Regions from separate parts of the Mesorhizobium sp. LjNodule214 genome, predicted to be linked through region 2. Evidence: predicted binding sites of a transcription regulator. Region 2 holds the regulator's gene; each other region holds the start of a gene.
The links. The regulator HrcA, encoded in region 2, represses chaperone genes, less so after heat shock. The targets are predictions, from matches to a motif close to GTTAGCACTCNCNNNNNGNGAGTGCTAAC.
Positions count from the first base shown of each region.

Region 1: ACSQ3Z_RS19390 (co-chaperone GroES) is a predicted target of HrcA. The motif match lies at 7,300-7,328, and genes of this name have one in related genera.
Region 3: groES (co-chaperone GroES) is a predicted target of HrcA. The motif match lies at 2,476-2,504, and genes of this name have one in related genera.

Region 1 is NZ_CAXUPE020000002.1:1,176,135-1,185,827, forward strand. Features, by position in the region: gene ACSQ3Z_RS19330 (sigma-70 family RNA polymerase sigma factor) at 1-425, shown strand, start outside; gene ACSQ3Z_RS19335 (NrsF family protein) at 422-1,078, shown strand; gene ACSQ3Z_RS19340 (mercuric transporter MerT family protein) at 1,075-1,452, shown strand; gene ACSQ3Z_RS19345 (heavy-metal-associated domain-containing protein) at 1,464-1,745, shown strand; gene ACSQ3Z_RS19350 (GDCCVxC domain-containing (seleno)protein) at 1,742-1,969, shown strand; gene uppS (polyprenyl diphosphate synthase) at 2,037-2,819, opposite strand; gene ACSQ3Z_RS19360 (hypothetical protein) at 3,009-3,182, opposite strand; gene ACSQ3Z_RS19365 (complex I NDUFA9 subunit family protein) at 3,353-4,264, opposite strand; gene ACSQ3Z_RS19370 (antibiotic biosynthesis monooxygenase family protein) at 4,341-4,667, opposite strand; gene ACSQ3Z_RS19375 (4a-hydroxytetrahydrobiopterin dehydratase) at 4,705-5,070, opposite strand; partial or broken gene ACSQ3Z_RS19380 (hypothetical protein) at 5,119-5,193, opposite strand; gene groL (chaperonin GroEL) at 5,236-6,879, opposite strand; gene ACSQ3Z_RS19390 (co-chaperone GroES) at 6,930-7,244, opposite strand; gene ACSQ3Z_RS19395 (hypothetical protein) at 7,801-8,040, shown strand; gene ACSQ3Z_RS19400 (hypothetical protein) at 8,162-8,599, opposite strand; partial or broken gene ACSQ3Z_RS19405 (IS6 family transposase) at 8,921-9,027, opposite strand; gene ACSQ3Z_RS19410 (protein-L-isoaspartate(D-aspartate) O-methyltransferase) at 9,686-9,693, opposite strand, start outside.
Region 2 is NZ_CAXUPE020000001.1:765,463-775,155, reverse strand. Features, by position in the region: gene ACSQ3Z_RS03745 (PQQ-dependent sugar dehydrogenase) at 1-1,016, opposite strand, end outside; gene ACSQ3Z_RS03740 (hypothetical protein) at 1,113-1,310, opposite strand; gene hrcA (heat-inducible transcriptional repressor HrcA) at 1,483-2,565, opposite strand; gene rph (ribonuclease PH) at 2,701-3,417, shown strand; gene ACSQ3Z_RS03725 (VOC family protein) at 3,425-3,835, shown strand; gene rdgB (RdgB/HAM1 family non-canonical purine NTP pyrophosphatase) at 3,835-4,482, shown strand; gene hemW (radical SAM family heme chaperone HemW) at 4,479-5,657, shown strand; gene ACSQ3Z_RS03710 (low molecular weight protein tyrosine phosphatase family protein) at 6,167-6,490, shown strand; gene ACSQ3Z_RS03705 (hypothetical protein) at 6,703-6,891, opposite strand; gene ACSQ3Z_RS03700 (hypothetical protein) at 6,899-7,102, opposite strand; gene rsmI (16S rRNA (cytidine(1402)-2'-O)-methyltransferase) at 7,314-8,222, shown strand; gene ACSQ3Z_RS03690 (YraN family protein) at 8,194-8,592, shown strand; gene ACSQ3Z_RS03685 (undecaprenyl-diphosphate phosphatase) at 8,871-9,677, opposite strand.
Region 3 is NZ_CAXUPE020000004.1:329,885-339,577, forward strand. Features, by position in the region: gene groL (chaperonin GroEL) at 374-2,032, opposite strand; gene groES (co-chaperone GroES) at 2,098-2,394, opposite strand; partial or broken gene ACSQ3Z_RS33185 (acyltransferase) at 3,323-3,466, shown strand; gene ACSQ3Z_RS33190 (hypothetical protein) at 3,781-3,972, shown strand; gene panD (aspartate 1-decarboxylase) at 4,419-4,871, opposite strand; gene ACSQ3Z_RS33200 (beta-ketoacyl-ACP synthase III) at 4,930-5,913, opposite strand; gene ACSQ3Z_RS33205 (adenosylmethionine--8-amino-7-oxononanoate transaminase) at 5,910-7,175, opposite strand; gene bioD (dethiobiotin synthase) at 7,175-7,810, opposite strand; gene ACSQ3Z_RS33215 (8-amino-7-oxononanoate synthase) at 7,807-8,946, opposite strand; gene bioB (biotin synthase BioB) at 8,943-9,693, opposite strand, start outside.

The sequences.
Region 1 (9,693 bases), on a different contig from region 2:
ACCCCAGCGACGTCGAGGACGCGGTGCAGGATATACTGCTCACCCTGCACGCTGCGCGTGCGACCTACGATCCGGCGCGGCCCTTCGGTCCCTGGCTCACGGCCATTGCCAGACGCAGACTGATCGACCGACTGCGCCGCCAGGGCCGCCGCCGGGCCCTCGAAACGGAATCTGAGCCTAACTATGAAACCTTTGCCGATCCGTCCGCGAACCTTGAGGACATGACGAATATCCATGACATCACTGCTGCCCTCGACCGCCTTCCCTCCAGACAGCGCGAAGCCGTGCGGCTCACCAAGATCGAAGGACTGTCGCTGAAGGAGGCCTCGGCGGCGAGCGGTATGACCGTGGCGGCGCTCAAGATCGCCACCCACCGTGCCATCCGGCGTCTGCGGCAATTCTTCTCAGGCGGGAGCGAAACATGATCCCCACGGATGATCTCATCTCCGCGCTTGCGACCAATCTGAGGCCGGTCAGGCGGCTCCGTCCGCCACTGCTGCGCGCCACCGGTTTCTTGCTCCTGGCGGCATTGATCCTCGTCATGATCGCCGCTGCCCATGGCTGGCGGCCAGGCCTCTTCGTTCGCCTGGTCGAGATCCGCTTCGCCTTGAGCCTCACGGGGGCTGTCTTCACCGGTATCCTTGCCGCAGTCGCGGCATTCCTCATCTGCCTTCCCGGCCGTTCGCGTCACTGGCTGTGGCTGCCCTTTCCGGCACTCACCCTTTGGCTTTCCTCGATCGGCTATCAGTGCCTGAGATTCTGGACCCCGATGGTTCCCGGCAGCGCGCCTCCCGGTGAGACGGCCTCTTGCATTGCCACGTTGGTGCTGACCACCCTGCCTTTGTCGCTCGCCTTGGCCCTCATGCTGCGCCATGCAGCCAGTTTCAACCCGGCGCCAGTGATCTTCGCCGCAAGTCTTTCCGTCGCTGGTATCACCGCAGCAGCGCTGACCCTTTTCCATCCACTCGACGCCAGCGTCGAGATTCTGATGTTCAATCTCGGCACCGGATTGTTGATCGTGTTGTCGGGCGGCGCCATCAACCTATTCGTCTCGAACCGCGTAGGAAGGCCGGCATGAGCAGACCATTGATCGTCGACAATTCAAAGACATCGCGGGCTGCGCTGTCGCTCGCTCTCGGCGGGCTCTCGGCAGGTCTCCTCGCCTCCGCCTGCTGTGTCGTTCCCCTCGCCTTCGCTCTCGTAGGAATTAGTGGCGCCTGGATCGCGCGCCTCACCGCGCTGGCGCCTTACCAGCCATATTTCCTCACGCTCGCAGCCGTCTCCATCGGTCTTGGATTCTGGCGCTACCGCCGCAGCGAGGCCGCTTGCCTTCCGGGCTCGCTTTGCGCCAGTCCCGTCTATCGCCGTTCCACCCGTTTCATCCTGTTGGCCGCGAGCCTCATTGCGGCGTCAGCGGCCGCTGTCGATGTCTTCGGACGGCTCAATTTGTAGGAGATCCCGCCATGCGCATCGTCATTGCAGTTGTTGCGCTGCTTCTTGCCGCCTTGCCTGCCGCCGCAGCACAGCGCACCGCCACATTCTCAGTGCCCGACATGACCTGTCCGCTCTGCCCGATCACCGTTGCAACCGCGATCAGGCACCTCGACGGCATTGTCTCGGTTTCAACCGATGTCAGTACCAAGACTGCAACGGTTGTCTTCGACGATGGCAAGACGAGCACTGCCGCGATCGCCGATGCTTCCGCCAATGCCGGCTATGCAGCAGCCTTGGTAAATGAGCAATGACCGACCTCATCAGCACCATCACCTGTCCATCCTGCGGCCACCGCAGGACCGAGACAATGCCTACCGATGCCTGCCGGTATTTCTACGAATGCGAAAGCTGCAAGACTCTGCTCAAGCCTCTAACGGGAGATTGCTGCGTATTCTGCTCCTACGGCGATCATCCCTGTCCGCCGAAACAGGGAGAGCTGCAGTCCGGCGCGGCGGGCCAGCATCGTTGCTGCTGAGGTTTATGACGTTGAAATCTCTCAGCGGCGGCAGGCTCCAGGTCTTTTTGAACGTCGCGGGGGGGGGTCATCGGAGTGCTCTGGTGAAGGCATAGTGCTCATCTTCATCGGTCGTGGCCCGCCACTTCACAACAGAACTGCGGACGCCGGCAGCCGCCGATTGCATGGGCCACGCGCATGGCAAGATCACTGCCACCCTTCTGGCTTGCAGGTTAACCCTGAGGTGGCAAGCGATGGCTTCGGGGGTGACGCGCTCAATGATGCTCGGCAACGCGATCCCCTGAGCTGCCTCGTCTCGAAGCAGGGAGCGGACTGCGTCGGCGATCTCTTCGCGCCCGCCGTAAGCGACCGCAATCGTCAGCGTCAGGGAATCGTATTGCGCAGTCGCCGCTTCCGCCATTCGAATGGCAGCGATGACCGATCCCGGTAGGATGTCGAGTCTGCCGATCGCCCGCACCCGGATACGTTGTCGATGCGTGAGCGGATCGCTGGCAAGAGCGGCGATCTTGGACTCGACTGCCGCGAGAATCCCAGAAATTTCCTCGGGCGAACGTTTGAGATTCTCCGTCGAGAATACCCAGAGCGTGACAGTAGGGATCTGCAACTCGGCACACCAACTAAGCACGTCGTCGAGCTTCTCAGCACCGCGCCGATAAATCTCGTTGAAATCCTGCAGTCCTCGTTGACGTCCATGGCGCCTGTTGCCGTCCAGGATGAAACCGACATGGCGTGGGAATACCCGTCCCCGAATTTGGCGCAGCAGCCGACGCTCGTAGACCCAGTATAGCAGGCTGACAAATCGCCACTTGCCATTACTTTCCTCGGACTTGGCGTTTTGCTCTGCGGTCATATGCGGATTATCCGCCTTTCTCTGCCGGACGGTACCCCCACAGCCAGGGATTCCAACGTAACTCCTGTCGCACCTCCCAGCCGAGCGAGCCCAATCAAGACGCTACGGCACGGCTGATCAGACCGGGGCATTCCGCTCCTGTCTTATTTATAGCTGAACGCCGCCGACACAGGCTTATTTCATGAAACTTTACATTGCGAACCAGACGGTTCCGGCGAGAAGGGTTATCGGCGTCAGCGGCAGCCCGACCTTGAAGAAGGCGCCGAAACCGAGCGGCGTGCCGGCGGCGCGCGTCTGCTCGACGACGATGAGGTTGGCGACCGATCCCAGCAGCGTAAAATTTCCCGCCAGCGTCGAACTCATCGCGACGACCAGCTAGGCCCGGCCGGGGTTCTTCAGGCCGGGCACGAAAGGCGACGCTCGCCGCCGCCGGTATCGGCGTCATGAAGTTCGAGCGGGCATACTTCACCATGCCCTCGACCATGCCTATCGTTCCCCTTGGCGGGAGCGTACTAGACGAAGAAGCTCTTTGATCAGTGATCCCACAATATCTCCTGGAGCATTTCCTCGACCGAGTACGGCGAAATTCCAAGTTCTCCAAATCCCGGCATCTCCGGCGATGACATGTTGTCGACCTGCATCAGTTCCACTTGATTCCGAGTGACGGGCGGGCTCGGGAGCATTTCGGCGAACCAAGCCAGCGCGTGCCAAGCGGCAAATGGGATTGGAATCAGTTTGGGCTTAAGACCGGCTTCGTGCGCGACGACTTTGAGAAATTCCTCGTAAGAGTAGACGCGAGGGCCGCCGCACTCGAATGTGATCGCATGCGTTTCCGTACCCTGCAGCGCCCTTGCGGTCGCCTCCGCCACATCTTCCACATAGGCCGGCTGCAATCTCGTCAGGCCGCGGCCGAACATCGGATAGATTGGAAGCCGGCCGAGCAGCTTGAGGATGGTGGTGAGGAACGCGTCGTCCGGCCCGAACATCACTGCGGGGCGGATGAGTGTGGCGTCTGCAAACGCGGCCCGGACCGCCAGTTCGCCTTCGCCACGGTTGCGGATATAGAGCGAGGGCGAGGCAGCGTCGGAGCCGATTCCTGAAACGTGAACGAGCCGTTCGGTTCCGGCTAGGTGTGCTTGAGCTGCTACCCGTTGGGCAGACTCGACGTGCACGGAATGAAACGTCTCCCGTCCGTGCTCGACGTAAAGACTGACCGCATTTACAACACCAAAAGTGCCGGCAAGGGCATCGGCGACCGACCGCTCGTCGTGAATGTTGGCCGCGACCGATTGAAGTTGCGGATCGTCAAGAGCGAACAGCCTGTGCCCCCGATCCGGATGCCTTGATGCAATCCGAACGGAAAACCCGCGCTTGCAGAGATGCCGAACGACGCGGCGGCCGAGAAAGCCGGTTCCGCCGAAAACGGTTACAATGCGATCGTTCATGGCCGTCGTGGCTCAAATTCGCCAGCTTATGTCGAGCTGTCTCGGCCGTAAGGTTCAGGTCACGTGAACAGCACGCCTACTGACCACTATCTATCACCTGGGCTACCTCGTACAGATTGGGATCGATCTCGTCCGTTAGCTGATCGAAGTGGTCCCACTCCTTGCGGAATTCCGGCGATTTATGAGCCGATCGCAAGAGATCGCGACTCTGCCATTGGATGTAGTTGACGATGCGACGCCCGTCGAGGCTGCGATGCAGGCTGACGGAGATGAACCCGGGCTGGCGCGCCATGAAGCGGGCCCGCTCAGTCATCAATGACAACGCCTCGGCCTGCTTTCCCGGCTCGGGCTCGATAACCGTGATCTGAGTTACGGGCTGATTGTCGGTTCGGATGTGTGGCATAAACGACCTCGCTTGATTGGCAATGGATTTTGCCGTGTCACCGCTGGCGGTCGAGGGGCTGGCCCGAGCGATCGAACACCCGATCGATCTTGCTCGCCATGATGAAATCGTTCTCGTGCAGTCCTTTTATCTTCTTGGTGCTCAGGGAAACCGTCACATAACCCCAGCCGAAGCTGACGTCGGGGTGATGGCTTTCGGTTTCGGCGAGCTCACCGATCTCCTGAACAAGGGCGAGCGCGTCCCGGAAATTGCGGCATCGAAAGCTCCGCTGGATGCGGTGGGCATCGTCATCCAGCTCCCAATCGGGAGCCTGAGCCTGGAAGCGTTGGGCTTCATCACGCGTGAGCGGCGGGACGCCGCCGCGACAAGGCGTACATGTTTTCTCGGCAAGAGTGTCGGTCATGTTCTTGTCTCCACGACCATTTTTAGTAGCAAAAACGACAGCGACGAGCTATCGATCGATCTCCCCGAACACGATGTCGAGCGAACTGATGATCGCCGAGATATCGGCGAGCATGTGCCCGCGTCGCTGGCCTTCCGTCGTCCTGGCTATAGTTTCAGGCGCCGCTCAGTAGTCCATTCCGCCCATTCCGCCCATACCTCCTGCGCCACCCATAGCTGGCGCATCCTTCCGCGGAATGTCCGCGACCATTACCTCGGCGGTGATCAGAAGCCCGGCGATGGAACCGGCGTCCTCAAGGGCCGTTCGAACAACCTTGGCGGGATCGACGATGCCGGCTTGGACCATGTCGACGTAACGCTCGGTCTGCGCATCGAAGCCCTGATTGGGGTCCTTTGTGTCCATCAGTTTTCCCACGACGATCGAACCTTCGACGCCGGAATTCTCGGCAATCTGCCGGATGGGGGCCTCAAGCGCTCTCAGCACAATCGAAATACCTGCCGTCATGTCAGCATTCGCGCCAGTAAGCTCAGTCAAAACTGCCTTGGCGCGCAAAAGCGCAACACCGCCGCCGGCAACGATGCCTTCCTCCACGGCCGCGCGCGTGGCGTTCAGCGCGTCGTCGATGCGGTCCTTCTTTTCCTTGACTTCCGTCTCGGTCGCGCCGCCGACGCGAATGACGGCAACGCCGCCGGCCAGCTTCGCCAGCCGCTCCTGGAGTTTCTCCTTGTCGTAATCCGAGGTCGTTTCCTCGATCTGCAACTTGATCTGCTGGACGCGCGCCTGGATGGTGGCTTTCTCGCCGGCGCCGTCGATGATCGTGGTCGTATCCTTCTCGATGAGCACGCGCTTGGCTCGGCCGAGCATGTCGATCGTGACGTTCTCCAGTTTGATGCCGAGATCCTCGGAAATCATCTGGCCGGCGGTGAGCACCGCGATGTCTTCCAGCATCGCCTTGCGGCGGTCGCCGAAGCCCGGCGCCTTGACCGCCGCGACCTTGAGGCCGCCCCGCAGCTTGTTGACCACCAGTGTCGCCAGCGCTTCGCCTTCGACGTCCTCGGAGATGATCAGCAGCGGCTTGCCGCTTTGCACGACCGCTTCGAGGATCGGCAGCAGCGCCTGCAGGTTGCCGAGCTTCTTTTCATGGATGAGGACGTAAGGGTCCTCCATCTCGACGCGCATCTTTTCGGCATTGGTGACGAAGTAGGGCGAGAGATAGCCACGGTCGAACTGCATGCCCTCGACGACGTCGAGTTCGGTGTCGGCGGTCTTGGCTTCCTCCACCGTAATGACGCCTTCATTGCCGACCTTCTTCATCGCGTTGGCGATCATCTCGCCAACCGTTGCGTCGCCATTGGCGGCGATCGTACCGACTTGGGCGATCTCGTCCGATGACTTGACCTTCTTGGCGCGGGCTTGGATGTCCTTGACCACTGCGGCAACAGCGAGGTCGATGCCGCGTTTCAAATCCATCGGATTCATACCGGCGGCCACGAACTTCGTTCCTTCACGCAGGATGGACGCGGCAAGCACGGTCGCGGTCGTGGTGCCGTCGCCGGCGATGTCGTTGGTTTTCGAAGCAACCTCACGCACCATTTGCGCGCCCATGTTCTCGAACTTGTCAGCAAGCTCGATTTCCTTGGCGACGGCAACGCCGTCCTTGGTAATACGCGGCGCGCCATAGGCCTTGTCGATGACGACGTTGCGGCCCTTCGGGCCGAGCGTCACCTTGACGGCGTTATTCAGAATCTCGACGCCGCGCAGCATCCGGTCGCGGGCATCGGTAGCGAATTTGATTTCCTTGGCAGACACGATTTTACGTCCAGTTCAGTCTTGAAATTGCGGGATCGGAAATCGCCCGGTCAGGCGGCTTTCTTGGCCGCTTTGGTCTTCTCGACGATGCCCATAATGTCGCTCTCCTTCATGATCAGGAGATCCTCGCCGTCGATCTTGACCTCGGTGCCGGACCATTTGCCGAACAGGATGAAGTCGCCGGCCTTGACGTCGAGCGGGATCAGCTTGCCGCTTTCGTCACGTGAGCCTGGGCCGACGGCGATCACTTCGCCTTCCTGAGGCTTTTCCTTAGCGGTGTCGGGAATGATGATTCCGCCCTTGGATTTGTTGTCGCCTTCAGCGCGCCGAATGACGACGCGGTCGTGGAGTGGTCGGAATTTCATTGGGGGTTCTTTCTGCCGCCGCACATAGAGCGACTGCAACACTTAACATAGCCCCTTTGGCACTCGATTGATAGGAGTGCCAAATTTTTAATTCCTCAAACCTAAAATATTTGAAATGTAAATCAGTCATTGGTACCGGCACTTTTGGCCATCAGAAAGGGGGAGCTATAAGCAATTTTATTGTAATTCATCCCTCTTAATTTTTCCGACAACAGACTATATTAATGCGCAATTACGAACCAAACCTATTGAGTCTCGATTGAATGTGCACCGAGACATATATACTGATCGTGAGGATTTGGCCGATTTTGCTTTCGCGGTCCCGATCGACATAGGTCCGCGACCTTCGACCCGCCATGAAGCACCGAATTTTCGACAGCGAATGTATAGCGCTTATCCGGCGCGCATGTCGCTCTGTTCGAGCCTTTGAACCACGGCGCTGGCCACGGATGTATTGGCAGCGCTGACCACGGATGTACTGGCATTGGGATCTTTCCGGTTCGGATGGAAAAGATGCAGGAGGGGCGTCGGCGTGCTCCTGCGAAAAGCCGCACCCATGGCCACTCGCACCACGCAGACCGTCGCGTTCCGGCTGCCGGGTTTTGAGGCGTGGCAACCTGCAGGAGACTACCGCGTTGATCACGACGAGGAATCGATTGAGGGGATCCTCCAGGCTTGCCTGGCGACGCGTCGGCGCGTTCATTCACCTGCCGGCAATCGCCCTGCAGAGTTCGGCGCAACGGTGCAGCTCAGCCCAGCAGACCTCGACGCCGCTCGCGAAAAGGACCTTGGATAATCATGACCGCACCATCCCTCATGCAACGCAGCCTCCCCGCGTGGGGAGCGCTTGCCTGCGCTGCGGCGGCGGCTTTCCATGCGAGCCGCTTCAAAAATGATGCTGCGAAACGGCGCTGGCTTTATCCGACGAACGCGTCGCGCAACCGAGCGAACATGCCGGGCTGTCTCCCGGTACGCACCGCACGGATGTGACGGGCGGCCGTTGCGGCGGTCACCGTTGCGCCAAAATGACAATAGCAGATGATCTCATGCAATTGCCTGTCGGTCAGTTCGAAGAACCGCTTCGCTTCGCCGTAGTTGTCGTTTTCCAACCCGGCGGCGCGGAGGACAGGATCCTCCAAAGCGACTGAGATCGGCGAGCCGTCGCCGCGCATGGCCACGCGTGCTCTAACCGGCTGATACTCGGTCTGAGGCAGTGTCGAGAGACGCCGGTCAGGGTTCCGTTCGAGGAGCTCTGCCCAGCGTTCAAGACGTTCGCTGCGCGACATGGCTTGGCGCGGGTAGCCCTGATCAATCTCGGCGACGATCTGCAGTTGCTCGATCGTCTGGTGCTTCATGTTGGCCTCCTATTCGAACAATAGTTGGTCCACCCATTTCCTACTTATACCCTGAGGCCAGCGTGACTCCAACGGATCGTGAAGTCCAATCACGATGATGCCTGGAGGGCTTCGTTCACGCAGATGTGGAGGCTTCGCAAAGATCCGGCCATTAATTTGGCGAACGCGGTCAAATGCGCGGCTGTTCGACGATGTTGGTCTGGAGTCCGTGTGATCGAGGTGATCGACGGGCAGAGTCTGTGCTGGAGTAGCCCGGCTCCATTGCTGGCCGGGCAGCGGGATCAAGGGAGTGGCAGTTAGCTTCGAAACCGCCGAAGGCCCGGGCCGATGCGAGTTCTCCGCCTGGTCGTTAGGCCCTTGTGGCTCCAGTGTACGACTTCCGGCACGACCTGGCGCCTGGCTACTCCGTAGGATCGCAGTTTGTCCGTGTCGAAACCACTATCGAAGTTACCCGGCCCAATGGCGGAGTGTTGCGGATTGCGCGCGATCCAAGGACCGGTCCTCCAACAAATTGAGCGGAAGCCATCTCAAAAACGGTCCAGGCTGTGCGTCGTCAGGATGGTAGCCGAACCAGCGAAACAGCCAATCAGGTGTCCCTTCCTTCGACCTTTAGAGACTGAGCAGTCAGCTGCCGCCAAGCGAGAATGACGATCGCTCTCACTGCTGCGGCGCTGGTATCGGTGTGCCGCCAAACCAACCAGCCGCATACGCAATCACGACCAATACCACGATCACGGCTACCACGCCGTACCAGAGGCGCCTGTCCTTGAGATCCATCGTTACCTCCTGCCCGCTACGTGTTTGCCACTGGGCGAATTCCTTGAGCCTTTGGCCGTCATTTCCCAGATGAGCGACCCGCCCTCTGGTAGGCACACAGTAGGCTGGATAAGGGTCTTTGAGAAGCGCGCAATACGACCGCGCCGGCATGATCGCCAGCGGCTGCGACCGGCGGCTGCAGGCGTGCTCGACGAGTAGCGTTGCGGCATGGATGTCAAAAGATCGGCGATGCCATCCAGCGCCCGTGTGATCGATGCGGCGCGCGTTATCCTGATCTTCCGGCACGGCTCCGCGCAGCCGCACCCCTCATTAGACCG
Region 2 (9,693 bases):
GTCACCTTGCCGGCGAGGTCAGGACGCTCGCCCTGGTGGCGCGGATCCTCGTTGTTGCCGATGTAATACCAGGGCCAGCCATAGAAGCCGCCATCCTTGACCGTCGTCGCATACTCGAACGGGACATTGTCGCCGAGTTCGTCGCGCTCGTTGACGACGCACCAGAGCGCGCCGGTGGCCGGCTGCACGGTCATGCCGGAGCAGTTGCGCAGCCCGGTGGCGAAGCTGCGCCGGTTCTTGCCGTCTGGATCGAAGGCGAGAACGTCGGCGCGGCCTTGCTCGGAGCTCCACGCCGCGCCCAGCGGCTGCGATTTCGCCCATTGCTCGAGCCCGCCCTCCGGTTCCCTGCCGATATCCTCGGCAGCATTGGAGCCTGAGCCGACCGACAGATAGAGCGTCTTGCCGTCGGGCGAGAAGACGATGTCGCGGGTCCAGTGGTGGCTGGAGGGGATGTCGGCGACGATGGTTTCCGGCTCGCCGGACGCCTGCAGGTCGCCGTCACGATAGGCAAAGCGCACGACGCCATTGCTGTTGGCGACATAGACCCATTGCGGCTTGTCGCCCGGCGGGTAGAAGGCAATGCCATAGGGCCGGTTGAGGCCCTTGGCGAAGGTGGTTTCCTCGGCAGGCTTGGCGCTGCCCTCGGTGAGACGGTAGACGCGTATCTGGTTGGCCTTGCTGTCGGCGACGAAGAGGTCGCCGTTCGGCGCCATGCGCACGACACGCGGATTGTCGATGCCGGAGGCAATCAACTCTACCGAAAAGCCCGGCGGCAGAATTGGCTTGGCGCCTTCGGGACGATCGGCCAGACCGGCGCCTTTGGACGCGGATTCGGTGAGGTAAGGGGCCTGCATATCATCAGGCCTGATCAGTCGGCGCACGCCCGGCCTGTCGGCCTTCCAGTCGCCGAAGGCGGCTTTGCCTTCCAACAACGGCTGTTCCGCCTGTTGCGCGAAGCTGCTGGGGACGACAAACAGAGTGGCGACAAATGCCGCCAGACCGACACGTCGGATCATGGCATTCTCCGGTTCACCTTGACCAGCGAAACGGGCAGACCCGCCAGCTTGTTCCGAGCAGGGCCTCGGCACACGGGGATTTGAAGGATCGCCGGTTCAGGTCCCGGCAGCGTAGAAATCGTCGTCGAGACGCTTTTCCAGTTCAACGAGATCGGCCGGCAGCGGCAGGCCCATGGCGCGCAGCTCCCTCAGCTTTTCGCGCAGCTGTTCCTGCACCTCATGCTGGTCCTCGGGCTGGTTGATCATTTCCTCGAGCAGCAGGCTGATCTGGGCCTTCAATGATTCCAGCGCCATTCTTTTTCTCCTCGGCAGCCTGTTCGTTCCAAGGTGTGTTGAGATTCGGGTCAGGCCGCGCCGAAAATGGTGGTTTCCGAGAACCGGAGCGGAGCGTACTTTTGGGTACGTGAGCACCGGAAGCGCAGGAACCCGCCATTTGCAGGCCGGTCTCACCCGAATATCGATACACCTAGCGCAGCATGCGCGAAATGAGCTGCGCCGTATAGTCGACCATCGGCACTATGCGGGCGTAGTTCAGGCGCGTCGGGCCGATGACGCCGAGCGCGCCGACGACGCGGGCGTCCTTGTCGCGATAGGGCGCGACGACCAGCGACGAGCCGGACAGCGAAAAGAGCTTGTTTTCCGAGCCGATGAAGATGCGCACGCCAGGCCCTTCCTCGGCAAGGTCGAGCAGCTGGACCAGCCCGTCCTGCGTCTCCAGGTCCTCGAACAGATGGCGCAGCAACTCGATATCGGCCTGGGCGGTGACGTTTTCCAGCAGATTGGCGCGGCCGCGCACGATGAGGCGCGCCGGCAGGCCGCTGTCGGCGCCTGCCCAGACCGCCAGGCCCTTCTCGACCAGGTCCTGCGACAGCGTGTCGAGGGCGGCCCTGGTCTCTTCCTTGATACGGGCGATCTCGATGCGCGCCTCGGCCAGCGTCCGGCCACGGATATGGGCGTTGAGGAAGTTCGAGGCCTCGTGCAATTGCGAGACGGTGGTGCCGGCGGGCAGGTCGACGACGCGGTTCTCGACATCGCCGTTCTGCGACACCAGCACGGCCAGCGCCTTGGTCGGCTCGAGCTGGATGAACTCGATATGCTTGAGCGCCACTTCGTTCTTGGCGGCGAGCACCAGGCCGGCGCCGCGCGACATGCCCGACAGCATCTGGCTGGCCTCGGTCAGCATATGCTCCAGCGTCGCGCCCGAGCCGGAGGCCCGCACCTGCGCCTCGATGATGCGGCGCTCCTCGTCGGAAAGGTCGCCAAGCTCCATGAAGGCGTCGACGAAGAAGCGCAGGCCGGTCTGCGTCGGCAAACGTCCGGCCGAGATATGCGGCGCATAGATCAGGCCGAGATGCTCGAGGTCGCTCATCACATTGCGGATGGTCGCCGGCGACAGCGACGAGGGCAGTATGCGCGACAGGCTGCGCGAACCGACCGGCTCGCCATCCCTGAGATAGGAATCGACGATGCGCCGGAAAATGTCGCGCGAACGCATGTCCAGTGACTGGAGCACCGGCGACTGCGACGCGGGATCGACTGCCTTGGTCATTCGGGCCAAAAACCTCCGGTTCAAATATAGACTTAGGCCGTGCCCGCGCAACCCGGTCCATTTTCCTTTGCGCCATGGGCCGCATGCGTCTACAAGCCGCCCACGACCCCGGAAAACCAGAAGAAAGAGGCCTGAATGCGCCCCTCCAAACGCCAAGCCGACGAAATGCGCGCCATCTCCTTCGAGCGCGGCGTCTCCAAACACGCCGAGGGCTCGTGCCTGGTGAAGTTCGGCGACACGCATGTCCTGTGCACGGCGAGCCTGGAGGAAAAGGTGCCGGCCTGGATGCGCAATTCCGGCAAGGGCTGGGTGACGGCCGAATATGGCATGCTGCCGCGCTCGACCGGCGAGCGCATGCGCCGCGAGGCCTCCGCCGGCAAGCAGGGCGGCCGCACGCTGGAGATCCAGCGGCTGATCGGCCGCTCGTTGCGCGCCGTGGTCGATTTGCAGGCGCTGGGCGAGCAGCAGATCACCGTCGACTGCGATGTCATCCAGGCCGATGGCGGCACCCGCACGGCGTCGATCACCGGCGGCTGGGTGGCGCTATACGATTGCCTGCGCTGGATGGAAGCGCGGCAGATGGCCAGCGTCGCCAAGGTGCTGAAGGACCATGTCGCGGCGATTTCCTGCGGCATCCATGACGGCCAGCCGGTCATCGATCTCGACTATCTCGAAGATTCATCGGCCGGGACCGACGCCAATTTCGTCATGACCGGCAAGGGCGGCATCGTCGAGATCCAGGGCACGGCCGAGGGCGAGCCCTTCTCGGAAGACCAGTTCGCCGCGCTGATGGGCCTGGCCAAGAAGGGCATCCAACGCCTGGTCAGCCTGCAGCAGATGGCTGTCGCATAGGCTTTCCATGAGACCTTCCGCCATCCTCGAATCGGCCCTCTACGTCACCGATTTGGCTGCCACGGAAGCCTTCTATCGCGACGTGCTCGGGCTCGAGGTGCTCGGCAAGGTCGAGGGCAGGCATGTGTTCTTCCGCTGCGGTTCCGGAGTGCTGCTGCTCTTCAACGCCGAGGCCACCAAGGTACCGCCGGCGCCCGATGCCAGGCTGAAGGTGCCGCCGCATGGCACGGTCGGCGATGGCCACCTCTGCTTTGCCGCGAGCGCCGACGAGATCGCCGGCTGGCGGCAACATCTCGCGGCGAAGAAGATCGCCATCGAAAGCGAGTTCGAGTGGCCGCAAGGCGGGCGTTCGATCTATATACGCGACCCCTCCGGCAATTCGATCGAATTCGCCGAACCAAGGATCTGGGGCCTCTGATGCATTCGCTCAACGGACAAAAGATCGTCGTCGCCAGCCACAATGAAGGCAAGCTGCGCGAATTCTCCGACCTGATGGCGCCGTTCGGCTTCGAGGCGAAATCCGCCAAGGAGTACGGCCTGCCGGAACCGGACGAGACCGGCACAACCTTCGAGGAGAACGCCTACATCAAGGCCTTTGCCGCCGCCAAGGCGACCGGCCTGCCGGCGCTGTCTGACGATTCCGGCCTCTGCGTCGACGCGCTCGACGGCGCGCCCGGCGTCTACACCGCCAATTGGGCAGAGACGCCGGACGGTTCGCGCGATTTCGGCATGGCCATGCAGCGCACGGAAGTCGCGCTGCAGGAAGTCGGCGCGGTCGATCCGGCGCAGCGCAAAGGCCGCTTCGTCGCTGTCATCTGCCTGGCCTTTCCGGATGGCGATGCCGAGTATTTCCGCGGCGAGGCCGAAGGCACAATGGTGTGGCCGCCACGCGGCACGCTCGGTTTCGGCTATGACCCGGTGTTTCTGCCGGACGGTTTCGAAAAGACTTTCGGCGAAATGAGCGCCGAGGAGAAGCATGGCTGGAAGCCCGGCCAGCCGACGGCCCTGTCGCACCGCGCCCGCGCCTTCCAGAAATTCGCGCGCGCCCGGCTCGGTTCGGCATGATTGGGCACGGCACGACCATGCAGCTCGACCGCGGCCCCGGCTTCGGCGTCTACATCCATTGGCCGTTCTGCGCGGCCAAGTGCCCCTATTGCGACTTCAACAGCCATGTTCGCCACCAGCCCGTCGACCAGGAGCGTTTTGCGCGCGCCTTCGAGACAGAGCTGGCGACGATGCGCGCCCGCACCGGGCCGCGCGAGGTGACCAGCATCTTCCTCGGCGGCGGCACGCCTTCGCTGATGAAGCCGGAAACCGTGGCGACGGTGCTCAACGCGGTGGCGAAGAACTGGACGGTGCCTGAGGGCATCGAGGTGACGCTGGAGGCCAATCCTTCATCGGTCGAGGCCGAGCGCTTTCGCGGCTATCGTGCGGCCGGCGTCAACCGTGTGTCGCTCGGCGTGCAGGCGCTGAACGACAAGGATCTGCGCTTCCTCGGCCGGCTGCACAACGTCGACGAGGCGCTGCACGCCATCGGGCTCGCGCGGGAAATATTCCCCCGCCTCTCGTTCGACCTGATCTATGCGCGGCCGGGCCAGACGCCGGAGGCCTGGCAGGCGGAGCTCGAACAGGCGATCGGCCATGCCGCCGACCATCTGTCGCTCTACCAGCTGACCATCGAGGAAGGCACGCCGTTCCATGCGCTGCATGCGGCCAAGAAATTCACCATTCCGGACAACGACCACGCCGCCGACCTCTACGCGCTGACGCAGGAGGTGACATCGGCGCATGGCTTGCCGGCCTACGAGATATCCAACCACGCCAGGCCGGGTGCCGAGAGCCGGCACAATCTGACCTACTGGCGCTATGGCGAATATGTCGGCGTCGGCCCCGGCGCGCATGGCCGCTTCGTCGAACACGGCCACCGCGTGGTGACGATCGCCGAGCGGATGCCGGAGACCTGGGCCAATCTGGTCGAAGCCAAGGGCCATGGCGTTACCGGCGGCGAGATCCTGACGCGCTCGGAAGAAGCCGACGAGTTCCTGCTGATGGGGCTGCGGCTGGCCGAAGGCATCGACCTTTCCCGCTACGAGGCGTTCTCCGGGCGCGGCCTCTCGAGCACGCGGCTCTCGGTGCTGCAGGGCGAAGGGCTGGTGGCGCCGATCGGCAATGCCCGGCTGCGCGTCACGCCGGCCGGCATGATCGTGCTCGACGCGGTGGTGGCGGATCTGGCGCGGTAAACGCAGAGTGCCAAGTGGCTGGACTGTGATTGGCAATTTATCGGCTCGAGCAAGGATGCTAGACGTTCGGCTTGCTTAGCTGGAAGGCCATTTGCGCCGCATCCAATATGGGGCCTGCCATGAAGTTCCTGATACACGAGACGCTGCGGACATTGAACACGGATGATGTGTTCGAGTTTGGACTAACCGAGATCTTGAGATCTCCAGAACATGACGACCTCTTTGAGGCTCAGGCGATTTTCATCAGGAACGCAAAGGTCACATCCAAGTTAAAATTGACCCACTTGAGCGAATTCAGCGTCGTACTCAGCTTCATAACATATATCGGAAGTAAGCTTCGAGGAATTGCCAAGGATGAGTTGGTCGAGTTTGATCTGAATGGGCTGACGTTTGATCAGTACATCCCTCTAACCAAAACGATACGCGAGATATGGGATGAGTAATTGCCTTCGGCAGAGCACAATTTGGTTTTCCGGCCGAGGCAATAGCCAAACTAACGATCGCAGCCAGTGAAAAACGTCCTTTTTGTCTGCAGCCAGAACCGCTTGCGCAGCCCGACGGCAGAGCAGGTGTTTTCCACGCGCCGGGACATTGAGGTCGCATCAGCCGGCACTAATCATAATGCCGACAACCCGCTGACGCATGAACTGGTCGCCTGGGCCGACATCATCTTCGTCATGGAGAAGACGCACCGCGCCAAACTGCAGAAGAAGTACAAGGCGAGCCTGAAGAAGGCTCGGGTCATCTGCCTCGATATTCCGGACGACTATGAATTCATGGACCCGGAGCTGGTTCGGCTTCTGGAGGCGAAGGTCGCGCGATATCTCGGTTGAAGGACGTGTCCAAGCGTTCGCCACGCCTTCGTCATCCTCGGGCGAGTATCCATGCCGCTACGTCAGCCCGGGGGATGCTGCGGAACGGATTCTGCACCGCAGCGACGCTTTGACGTCACGGCATGGATCCCAGGGTCTGCGCCGCGTCGCTTCGCTCCTTGCTTCGCCTGGGATGACGAAGAGAGAGCTGTTCTCCGCTGATCTTAGTAGGTTTAGGCGTCGTGCTTGAAACGACGCTTGCCGCGATCCTTCTCGGCATGCGCCTCTCCGTTTCGGGCCGGCTTGGCGTCGGCCTTGTCGCGGCGGACGCTGTGCTGGTCGTTCATCGGATGCGGTGGTACGGCTTCTCTGGCGGTTTTCGTTTCAAGGCGGGTGATGAAGATATCGAAGCGATTGGGCATCGTCCGGTCAGTGCTCCGTCGTGCTGTCGGTTTCGGTCTCGATTATGGTCCTCGGCTCGGACAGCAGGCGGCGCAAAAGCCGCTGCCTGACTTCCGCGCTATCGGCATCATTTTGAGCTTTGACCGGCCGGCTTTTGTCTCGCCTCGCGGCAAAGCGCTTGCGCCCGGCATAGTAAGGCTCGAAAGCGTCCTGTATCTTCAGGCTGTCCATCCTGTCCTCCTCCCGAGACGTTTGGACCAACGGTGCTAGAGCATGCTTTGCGCGCCTAAGGCACGCGCGGCGCTCTAGCCGATAAATTCGCCGGGCTTGGTTTCGTTCCCTACTGTGGCAAAGGCATGGCGGTCCGCATTACATCGTCGTCACGTTTTGCAACCGGGCGTGCGCCGTGCCAAACAGGACAAATGCACGCAAGAGGGTACCGGTGACCGGCGACAAACGCAGCTATGTGATCGGGCAGACCGAGATACCGGCGCGGCCACTCGAGCCGGCGCTCTATCTGGTGGCGACGCCGATCGGCAATCTTGCCGACATCACGCTGCGCGCGCTGGAGACGCTGGCCGCCGCCGACATCGTCGCCTGCGAGGACACGCGCGTCTCGCGCGTGCTGCTCGATCGCTACGGCATCCGCCGCCGCACCACCGCCTATCACGAGCACAATGCCGGCGAGGCCGGGCCGAAGCTGATCGCGGCGCTCGAAGCCGGGCAGAGCGTGGCGCTGATCTCGGACGCCGGTACGCCGCTGATCTCCGATCCCGGCTACCGGCTGGTCGGCGAGGCGCTGGACCGCGGCCTCCGCGTCGTGCCGATCCCCGGGCCGTCGGCCGCACTCGCCGCGCTGACGGCGTCCGGCCTGCCGTCCGACGCCTTCCTGTTCGCCGGCTTCTTGCCGGTTAAGACCGGGCAGCGGCTGACGCGGCTGGAGGCGCTGAAAGCCGTGCCGGCGACGCTGATCTTCTTCGAATCGCCGCGCCGGCTGGCCGAGACGCTTGGCGCCATGGTCGCGGCGCTGGGCGGCGCCCGCAAGGCGGCGATCGGCCGCGAGCTGACCAAGACTTTCGAGGAGATGCGGACCGGCACGCTGGAAAAGCTCGCCGATCACTATGCGGCGGCCGACACGCCGAAGGGCGAAATCGTCATCTGTGTCGGCCCGGCCGAGGCCAGGGCCGACGAGCCTGAAGACATCGACAGGCTGCTGCTGTCCCTCGCCGCCGAAATGCCGGCCTCGAAGGCTGCGGCGGAAGCGGCAAAAATGACCGGTGGCCAGAAGCAGGCGCTGTACCGGCGGCTGCTCGAGCTCCGGGATGCCGGTGGAGGCGAGGGTGGCGACTAAGCGCCAGGCTCTTCACCGCCGGCAGGCCTATCGACGCGGCCATCGCGGCGAATGGCTGGCGGCGGCGGCACTGATGCTGAAAGGCTACCGGATCCTCGCCCGCCGACATCGCACCAAACTCGGCGAGATCGACCTGATCGCCCGGCGCGGTGACCTGGTGCTGTTCGTCGAGGTCAAGGCACGCCGCTCGCTGATGGAGGCGATGGAGGCGATCGCCCACAGTTCCGAGCGCCGCATCGAGGGCGCGGCCGACCTCTGGCTGTCGCGCCAGCCCGATTATGGAAAACTGTCGGTGCGCTTCGACATGGTGGCGGTGCTGCCCTGGCGCTGGCCGGTGCATGTCGAGAATGCGTTTTACGGGCGGAACTAGGGGAGGCCGCTGTTACCTTCGTCATCCTGGGGCGAAGCAGGAGCGAAGCGACGTCGCGGAGACCCCAGGATCCATGCCGTGACCTGGAAGCGCTTCTGCGGTGCAGAACCTGAAGGACGTCCCACCTGCGATGGCGAGCCTGGCAAAAGCTATTCTTGACCGTTGCGTTCTTCGGCCCACGTCACGGCATGGATCCTCGGGTCTGCGCTGCGTCGCTACGCTCCTTGCTCCGCCCGTGGATGACGAAGGCATGTGAGCCCTCGTCGCCAGGTTGACGCTCACCCCCAGATCATCAACGCCACCAACCCGAGGCCGCCGACCACCAGCCGCCACCAGCCGAATAGCGAATAGCCGTTGCGCGAGACGTAATCGAGCAGGAAGCGGACGACGATCAGCGCGGTGACGAAGGCGGCGACGAAGCCGACGGCGATGATCGGCAGGTCGGCGCTGCTCAGCACGTTGCGGTTCTTGAACAGGTCGAAGGCGAAGGCGCCGACCATGGTCGGGATGGCGAGGAAGAAGGAGAATTCCGCCGCCGCCCGCTTGTCGACGCCGAGCAGCAGCGCGCCGACGATGGTCGAGCCCGAGCGCGAGGTGCCGGGGATCAGCGACAGGCACTGGAACAGGCCGATCTGCAGATAGAGCCGGGTCGGAAAACGTTCGACGTCACGGTAGGCGGGCTTGAGGTTCATACGGTCGACCGCCAGCAGCACGACACCGCCGATGATCAGCATGATGCAGATCAGCCGTGGCGATTCGAACAGGATGGTCTTGATGAAATCGTGCGCCAGCGCGCCGATGATGGCCGCCGGCAGGAAGGCGATGAGGATGCCGATGACGAAATGCCGCGTCAGCCTGTCATGCGGCAGGTCGAGCAGCATTTGCCACAGACGGCGGAAATAGACGCTGAGGATGGCCAGGATGGCGCCGAGCTGGATCAGGATCTCGAAGGCCTTGCCGGTCGAGTGGAAGCCGAGAAAATGGCCGGCAAGCAGGATATGGCCGGTCGAGGAGACCGGTATGAACTCGGTCAGGCCCTCCAGAAGACCGAGCAACAGGGCTTCGACGATGGTCTGGCTTTCCATGGCAACCTCGGGATTT
Region 3 (9,693 bases), on a different contig from region 2:
ATAGAGCTCGTGAAGAGCTGGCATAGGCGGAGTCGATCATCGAAATCGCCGACGTTGGCAACAGCACTGCGGTATCATTCTTTGAGCGGCTTCCACGGCCGCTCATATCAGGCATATCGAAAACCGACCGCCATGGTCGAACGTGCCATCGATGTAGTGGCTTGAGCGCTGCTAAGTCTTGATAGTCGCGCACAAAGCCATGTTTGTTCAGTTCGCCACCCGAAAGCTCCACTGCGACGATGTAGTGTGGCCGTGTAGGCGCGCGCACTACAATATCACGCGAGCCCAAACCTTTTCCGACCGGCTCCGTCCCAAAAAAAGGGGGCGGCGTCGCTGCCGCCCTCTCGGTATCCGAAAGCTGATAGAGGCTAGATTAGAAATCCATGCCGCCCATGCCGCCCATGCCGCCGCTGCCCATGCCGCCAGGCATGCCGCCGCCGCCAGCCGACTCCTTCTTCGGAGCCTCCGCGATCATGGCTTCGGTGGTGACCAGCAGGCCGGCGACCGAGGCCGCGTCCTGGAGAGCCGTGCGAACGACCTTGACCGGGTCGACGATACCCATGGCGATCATGTCGCCATACTCGCCGGTCTGGGCGTTGTAGCCATAGGTCGCGCCCTTGTTGTCAAGGATCTTGCCGGCAACGATCGAAGCTTCAGCACCGGCGTTCGAGGCGATCTGGCGGGCCGGAGCCTGCAGTGCACGACGAACGATGTTGATGCCGGCAGCCTGATCGGCATTGGCGCCGGTGGCCTTGATGTTGGCCGAAGCGCGCAGCAGGGCAACGCCGCCGCCTGCAACGATGCCTTCTTCCACGGCCGCGCGGGTCGCGTTGAGGGCGTCATCGACGCGGTCCTTCTTTTCCTTGACTTCGACTTCCGTCGCGCCGCCGACGCGGATCACCGCAACGCCGCCCGCCAGCTTGGCGAGACGTTCCTGCAGCTTCTCCTTGTCGTAGTCCGACGTGGTCTCTTCGATCTGCTGCTTGATCTGGGCAACGCGGCCCTGGATCTCGGCCTTCTTGCCGGCGCCGTCGACGATGGTGGTGTTCTCCTTGGAGATCGACACCTTCTTGGCGCGGCCGAGCATGTTGAGGCCGACGTTCTCGAGCTTGATGCCGAGGTCTTCCGAAATGACCTGGCCACCGGTGAGGATGGCGATGTCTTCCAGCATGGCCTTGCGGCGATCACCGAAGCCCGGCGCCTTGACGGCGGCGATCTTCAGGCCACCGCGCAGCTTGTTGACGACCAGCGTGGCCAGGGCCTCGCCTTCGACGTCTTCCGAGATGATGAGCAGCGGCTTGGAGGTCTGCACGACGGCTTCGAGAACCGGCAGCATGGCCTGGAGGTTGGAGAGCTTCTTCTCGTGCAGGAGGATGTAGACGTCCTCGAGCTCGGCAACCATCTTGTCGGCGTTGGTGACGAAGTAGGGCGAGAGGTAGCCGCGGTCGAACTGCATGCCTTCGACGACTTCCAGCTCGGTCTCGGCGGTCTTGGCTTCCTCAACCGTGATGACGCCTTCGTTGCCGACCTTCTGCATCGCTTCGGCGATCATGGCGCCAACCGACTCGTCGCCATTGGCCGAGATCGTGCCGACCTGGGCAACTTCCTCGGATGTCTTGATCTTCTTGGCAGCCTTGCCGAGAGCCGCGACGACTTCGGTCACGGCCAGATCGATGCCGCGCTTCAGGTCCATCGGGTTCATGCCGGCGGCAACCGCCTTGTGGCCTTCCTGGACAATCGACTGCGCCAGAACGGTCGCGGTCGTGGTGCCGTCGCCGGCGATGTCGTTGGTCTTCGAAGCAACTTCGCGGACCATCTGCGCGCCCATGTTCTCGAACTTGTCCTCAAGCTCGATTTCCTTGGCGACGGTGACGCCGTCCTTGGTGATGCGCGGGGCGCCGAACGACTTGTCGATAACGACGTTGCGGCCCTTGGGGCCGAGCGTGACCTTCACCGCGTCGGCGAGGATGTTGACACCGCGCAGCATGCGCTCGCGGGCGTCACGGGAGAATTTTACGTCTTTGGCAGCCATTTTGTACTCCTGGGCATTTCGCCCGAAATTCAGATTGGATGGTACGGATGAAAGGCAGCGGCGTGTTAGCCGATGATGCCCATGATGTCGGCTTCCTTCATGATCAGAAGGTCTTCGCCATTGAGCTTGACTTCGGTGCCCGACCACTTGCCGAACAGGATACGGTCGCCAGCCTTGACGTCCAGGGGCACGAGCTTGCCAGCTTCGTCGCGGGCGCCCGAGCCGACGGCGATGATCTCGCCTTCCTGCGGCTTTTCCTTTGCCGTGTCGGGGATGATGATCCCGCCGGCGGTCTTGGATTCGGATTCGACCCGGCGAACGACCACGCGGTCATGAAGCGGGCGGAACTTCGACTTTGCCATTTTTTCTTCCTCGATGAGAACGGTGAGAAAAGCGTCCGGCGACGCCGGATAACTTACAAAGCTCGGCTATGCCGGCCTGCGGTTAGCACTCACCAAGGGCGAGCGCTAACAATGCGACGAGATAAGCCCTAGGCTGGGGCTAGTCAAGACAAGAGGGTGGGCGATCACGATTTTCCGGACGATGCAGCCCTGAAAGAGTCGAGCCAATCGATGGTGTTCGGAGGCTCGACCCACAGGATGAATCCACCCTGCGGATCGGTAACCATTGTGCCTTCCGCGATCTGCCAGCGCGCTTCGTCGCACCGTAGAGAGCGAGGTGAGGGGCTGAGCATTTGGTAGCGCCGAGACGTGCCGAGCTTTTGCGTGGAGTGGCCATGCGGGATGTCTCCTTTAGCATCATCTCCCGCACCAGAGGCTTGCCCGTTCATCGGACTGTATTTCTATCCACAGGGTGGATGCATCTCATCGAAACAAACGATTTTATCAATCTTCCGGAATCTCGCGTTTGACGTCAGCACCTCACACGCCCTGATCGCCCGCTCCCTTATCGTGTGACGACTGCGAAAAAGAGCCCGAAAGGAGAAGACTTTCCATGAGCTCAGACGTGCGATGGAAGTTGCCCCGGGAAAATGAGTTGCGGTTGGATGCCAACGCCTCAGACCAACCGGAACTCATCCGGTCTCTATAATCCGATTGCTGTTGGTGAGTGGCACAAGCCTGGCTAGGGGTGATTTTCGCGACGTGACTGGCAGAGGTATGGCGCCCGCGCCCGCGTCAAAAGGCATTGCTATAGAAAGGAACAGAATGGCTGATCAACTCGCAACGGAAATCATTGCCACGATCAAGAACCGCGTCGAATCGGAGAGCGGCGAGAGTGTGTCCACCATCGGCGAAATAACGACTGCCACGGAACTGACCTCGCTCGAGTGTCCGGTCCACTCTCGCAGATGTGTATCTCGACCTGCCGCCCACGCGCGTCGAGGATGTGCTCGTCGTGGTTGTGCCGATTGGACGCTCGATGAGCGAGTGGCCATCCGGCACCCTGATCGTTCGGAACGGTCCGGAGCTATGAAACATCTTGAAGTGCCGGGTGATCGCGCTGAGGCACCAGAGCGGCAGATTTTTTGCAGAGGTACTCGGACTGAATACGCGTTCCCATTCACGTTAGCTGTGGATAACAAGGCTGAATTAACATGCAAAATCTGCGCATCTAAATCGATTTGAGCACTCACGGACGTTGCGGACCAGAATCGCCGTCACCCTGAAATCGACAAGGCATCGGCTATCCCAAAATCGGGGCTTGACGTTACGTAAGGTCCTATGTTTTCCGATGTGCGGGAACGACTTCCAGTCTCAGCCCAAGGGCGACGAAAATGAGGGGCAGCAATGGTGGCTGGCGAACCTAATGACGTGCGCGTCAAGCGTTGTGGTGGGGGATGGGTTGTTCATATTGTCGAGGACGGCAAACTGACAGTTCTTCGGTTCAAGACACAGTTTCCCGCCGAAAATTACGCCGATGGCCAACGAGCCAGGCTCGGTCTTGCTGCCAAGCCACCGATCGACGAACCTGATATGTAACGCGATCAGGCGTCGGATGGCTGGTGAGCCTTGGCGCCGGCGGGAAACACTTTGCCGAAGGCCCACCTCAATGCTGCTTGCGGCCGTTCGGCTAGCCATATTCGCGATGATGGTTGGCACCGCTGCCGATGCGGAAGACGGTAGCCTGCTTGATCGACCCGGCGGCAAAGATCATGAAAAGCCAGGTCGTCAAGGACCCGGCCGCGGCGCTTGAGAAAGCAGCAAGAATTTGCAAGCCGCCACCGCAAGTAACCTGAGACAAGGGTCAGACATGCAAACCGCTGTTCGCCGATCAGCAGCTGCGAGACATTGCGCCATCCCACGAAGGCCCACGGTGCCCAAGGCGTAGTGGGCATCAGCCTTTCGAAGCTGAGCATCAGCAACTTCGTCGAGCCTTAGACCAGACGCTCTTCAGTGCCGAGGCTCGCACATCTGTGGAGCGCGGCTCACGCCCCGGAGACCAGGGCAGGAATGACCAAAGGCTCATCCGCCTCGTCAAGAATGGCGAAACTGTAACGGCCGTCTGTGTCAATATCGACGGAGTAGCTCAGGCGGTCGAGTATGTGGTTATCCTGGTCGAACGTGACGATGCGCGGCTTCAGCGAAGTGATATGCGCTTCGTCCAGGTAGATGGAGTTGCAGACGATAATCGGGTCGTCGGGCTGACAGGTGCGAGCCGCCGCTCCGTTGAGGATGCAGCACCGTGAGCCGCGCTCGCCGAGGATGACATAGGTCGAAATCCGCGCACCGGAATTCTTGTTCCATATCTCCACGAATTCCATCGGCAGGATCCCGGCTGCCTCGCAGTGGTCGGGGTCGAGCGTTATCGAACCATGGTAGTTGAGGTTCGCTTCGGTGACGTAGATGCCGTGCAGCTTGCCGGCGACTAGTTTTCGCATTGGTCGTTGTCCCTGTATTCATCGTTCAAGGTCAGTCTTGGCAGTTCGGTTCGCGCGGCTAAATTCCAACGACGAGCGCACCGCCGCTAAGACCCGCACCCGCGGCCGCCAGAAGAACCTTCTCCCCCGGCCGGAACGGCGCCGCCCGATGGGCGAGCGACAGCGAGAGCGGGATCGTCGCGGCGGAAGAGTTGCCATACTCGGCGATCGTCTTGACGATCGCTTCATCGGCGATGCCGAGGTTTCGCCCGACCGCATCGAAAATGCGGGCATTGGCCTGGTGCGGTACGAACCGATCGATGTCCTGCGGCCGCATCCGGGCCGCCGCGAGTGCGTCCTGCGAGCAGGCAGTCATCATCTCAACCGCCTTGGCGAACACTTCGCGGCCGTCGGTGATCGTCATGCGGGTCTGCTCGAGATCGAGGTCGCCATGGAACGGGGTGTTGCTTCCGCCGGCGGGAATCTGGATCAACCCATAGCGCGATCCGTCGGAATCCACCGAAGCGCCGAGAATGCCCCGGTCCGGGTCGTCGCACGGACCAATCACCATGGCGCCGGCGGCGTCGGCAAACAGCACGGCGCTGGCGCGCTCGGCCGGGTTGATGCGGCGGCTGAGGATGTTGGCGGCAATGACAAGGCTCGCCTTGCCGTGCAGGCGGGTGAACCCGTCGGCGAACATCAGCGCATAGATGAAGCCGGCGCAGGCGCCGGTCAGGTCGATCGAGCCCGCACGCCCAAGCCCAAGCCGATGGGCGACCAGGGGTGCGCTCGGGGGCAGGAGGTGATCGGGCGTCGAGGTGGCGAGCAACAAAAGACCGATGTCGCCACGGTCGACGCCGGCGCTCGCCAGCGCCATGTCGCCGGCTTGCGCGGCAAGGCCCGACAGCGTGTCTTCGTCGGTTGCCCAGAAGCGCGAGCGAATGCCGGTGCGCCGCTCGATCCAGCCGGGTTCAAGCCCGAGACGGTCTTCAATTTCCGGGTTCTCGACCTTGCGCGACGGCGCATGATGACCAAACCCGAGGACGCGCGACGATCGGCTCATGGCTTTGTGCCGAAGCGTTCGCCGGCCTCCTCGATGGCGTCATGGAGCCCGTCCAATTCCTCGCCGGTGATGCAATAGGGCGGCAGAAGATAGAGGACATTGCCGAGCGGGCGCACTAGCAGGCCGCGCTCGAGGAAGAAGGCGCGGAGCTTCGGCCCGATCTCGGCCAGATAGCCGGCTGAGCCGGTGCGCAGATCGAGTGCCGCGATCGTGCCGGTGGCTCGGCAGGCGGTGAAATATGGATTGTCCCGGAAGCGTTGCAGCCCGGCGGCCTGCTTCGCGCTCAAGGTCGCGATCCGTTCGGCCACCGGCTCGTCGCGCCAGATCTCGACATTGGCAAGTGCTGCCGCGCAGGCAATCGGATTGGCGGTGTAGGAACTCGAGTGGAAGAACGTCTTCGTGCGGTCCTCGGAATAATGGGCCTGGAAGATGGCATCGGTGGCAAGTGTGGCGGCCAGCGGGATGGCACCGCCGGTCAAGCCCTTCGAGGTGCACAGGATATCAGGAGATATGGACGCCTGCTCGCAGGCGAACATGGTCCCGGTGCGCCCCCAGCCGGTCATCACCTCGTCGGCGATCAGCAGAGTGCCGGAGGTTTCTGCGATCTTCTTCAATTCGGTGAGAACCGAGGCCGGATACATCAGCATGCCGCCGGCGCCAAGCACGAGCGGCTCGACGATCAGCGCGGCCGCGCGCCGGTCACGGCTGACGGCCTCGAAACGATCCAGCGTTTCCTGCTCGCGCCCGGCGGCCGGGAAGGGGATTGTGTCGACCTCGAACAGCAAGGGCTCGTAGGCGGCGTTGAACACGCCTCGGGCGCCGACGCTCATCGTGCCGATGGTGTCGCCATGATAGCTGTGCTCCATGACGACGATGCGCGAGCGCGGCGCGCCGATGTTGCGGAAATAGCCGAGCGCCATCTTCAGCGCGACTTCGACTGAGGTCGAGCCGCTGTCGGAATAAAACACCCAGTCGAGACCGGTGGGAGCGAGCCCGACAAGCGCCCTGGCCAAGCGTTCGGCTGGCTCGTGGGTGAAGCCCGCGAAGATGATCTGGTCGAGGCTCGACGCGGTCGTCTCGATGGCCCTGATGATGCGGGGATGGCGGTGGCCATGCGTGACGACCCACCAGGACGAAATGGCGTCCAGGATACGTGTGCCGTCAGCCTTGTAGAGGTAGGCGCCTTCCGTCCTGACGATTTCAGGGATAGCCGGCTCGAGCGCGTGCTGGGTGAACGGATGCCAGACTTGAGACTGCGACATCACTCGCCTCCTGCGATCGCTGCGAGGTCGAAGCCGGCAACCATCGCTTCCCTCAGCGTCTCACTCGTCAGCGGATCGAGCAGCGGCAGCCTGCCAAGCTGGCGTATGCCGCTAAATTCCACGATTGTCCTTTGCGTATCGGCCACTTCATCGCCGATGAAGGCGATGCCGACGAGCGGGATCGAGCGAGCCCGCAGGGCCTCGATCGACAACAAGGTGTGATTGATGGTGCCGAGCTTGGTACGGGCGCACAGGATGACCGGCACCCGCCACTGAGCGAATATGTCGATGAACTTGGTCCGCCGGTTGAGCGGCACCATCAGTCCCCCGGCACCTTCGATGACGATCGGACCCGGCAAGTCCGGAAGCGAGAGCCTTGCCACGTCTATCGCGACGCCATCGAGTTCGGCCGAACGATGCGGCGACAGCGGCTCCTTCAGGCGATACACTTCCGGCAGCACGCGCCCCGGCGGAAGGCCGGCAAGCCGCGCAACAACCTCGCTGTCGGTCTCGCCGTCGAGGCCCGACTGCACCGGCTTCCAGTAGAAGCCGTTGAGGAAGCCGGCCAATCCCGCCGAAAACACCGTCTTGCCGATTCCGGTATCTGTTCCGGTGATGACGATGCGCTTGGTCATGTCGAGGCCAGCACCTCGACGAGCGCCTCGACCATGGCGGAAATGTCGGCTTCGTCGACGCTGAGCGTCAGCGAAATGCGCAGTCGCGATGTGCCCTCGGGTACGGTCGGCGGACGAATGCCGCGTATGTCGAAGCCGCGCGTCTGCAGCGCCGCCGCCACCGCCATGGTGCGCCTGTTGTCGCCGATGACAAAGGGCTGGATCTGCGAGCCGCTGGGCTTCACGCCGCAGCGCTCGGCCAATTGGCGGCCCGCGAAGGCTACGCGCTCCTGCAGCTGGACACGGCGTTGGGGCTCGTCGGACAGCATGGCCAGCGCTTCGCGCACTGCCACCGCCATCAGAGGCGACGGCGCGGTGGCGTAGATGAATGGCCGGCAGCGGTTGACGAGATAGTCGCATAGCGTTGCCGGCCCGGTGACGAGTGCGCCGGACGCGCCGAGCGCCTTGCCGCATGTGTGAAGTGCGACAATGTTGTCGCGGCCCTCGAAAGCGGCGGCCAGCCCGCGGCCGTCCGGTCCCCAGATGCCGGTGGCATGCGCCTCGTCGACGACGAGGAATGCCTCGTGCCGATCGGCAAGCGCGATAAGGCGCGCCATCGGGGCGCGGTCGCCATCCATGCTGTAGAGGCTTTCGACCGCGATCCAGATGCGGCCCATGCCGCCTTCGGCGCGCCAGCGGGTGATCGCATCCTCGACAGCATCGATGTCGTTATGCGCGGCGAGCTTGAACTCGGCGCGGCCAGCGCGGGCCCCCTCATGCATGCTGGCATGAGCAAGCTCGTCGAGGATCAAGAGGTCGCCCTTTTGCGGCAGCGTCGTCAGCAGAGCGAAGTTGGCGATATAGCCGCTGCCGAAGAACAGCGCGCGTTCGGCGCCGAAGAACGCCGCGGCGTCTGCCTCCAGGGCCTCGTGCTCCGGTGAGTTGCCCCTTAACAACCGCGATCCGGTCGCGCCGACCGGCGTCCCCCGCGCAATCGCCGCCGCCACCGCTTCGCCGAGTCTTTTGGAGGCGGCAAGCCCGAGATAGTCGTTCGACGAGAAGTCGAGCCCTTCGCGCGGTGCAAGTGTGCGCAGCCGGTCCTTGCGCGCCAGTCCGCGCAAGGACGCGTCATACCGGGCAAGAAGTGCCTCGTTCATTGCGTGCCGATTTCCATCGGCTCGATGCCGAGACGCTGGAACAGCAGAGTATCCTTGTCTTCGCCGGGATTGTCCGCCGTCAGCAGTGTGTCGCCGACGAAGATCGAGTTGGCGCCGGCAAAAAAGCACAGCGCCTGCATTTCGTCGGTCATGGCGGTGCGGCCAGCCGAAAGCCGGACATGCGATTTCGGCATCATGATCCGCGCCAGCGCGATGACGCGCACGAATTCGATCGGCTCGATGGGTTCAGCCTCGGCAAGCGGGGTGCCCTCGATCGGGATGAGCATGTTGATCGGCACGCTTTCCGGGTGCTCCGGCAGATTGGCCAGCGTCACCAGCATGTCGATCCGGTCCACCGGCTCTTCGCCCATGCCGACGATGCCGCCGCAGCAGACCTTGATGCCGCTGTCGCGGACATTGGCCAGCGTGTCCAGCCGGTCGGCAAATGTCCGGGTCGAGATGATCTCTGAGTAATAGCGCTCGGAGGTGTCGATGTTGTGGTTGTAGTAGTCGAGACCGGCCTGTTTCAGACGAGCGGCCTGCTCAAGATCGAGCATGCCGAGCGTCATGCAGGTCTCCATGCCGAGTGCCTTGACACCCTCGACCATCGCCACCACCGCGTCCATGTCGCGCGCCTTCGGGTTTCGCCAGGCCGCGCCCATGCAATAGCGGGTGGCGCCGGCATCGCGTGCCTTGGTCGCCTCGGCGATGACGCGCCGGACCTCCATCAGCTTCGACGCCTTCAAC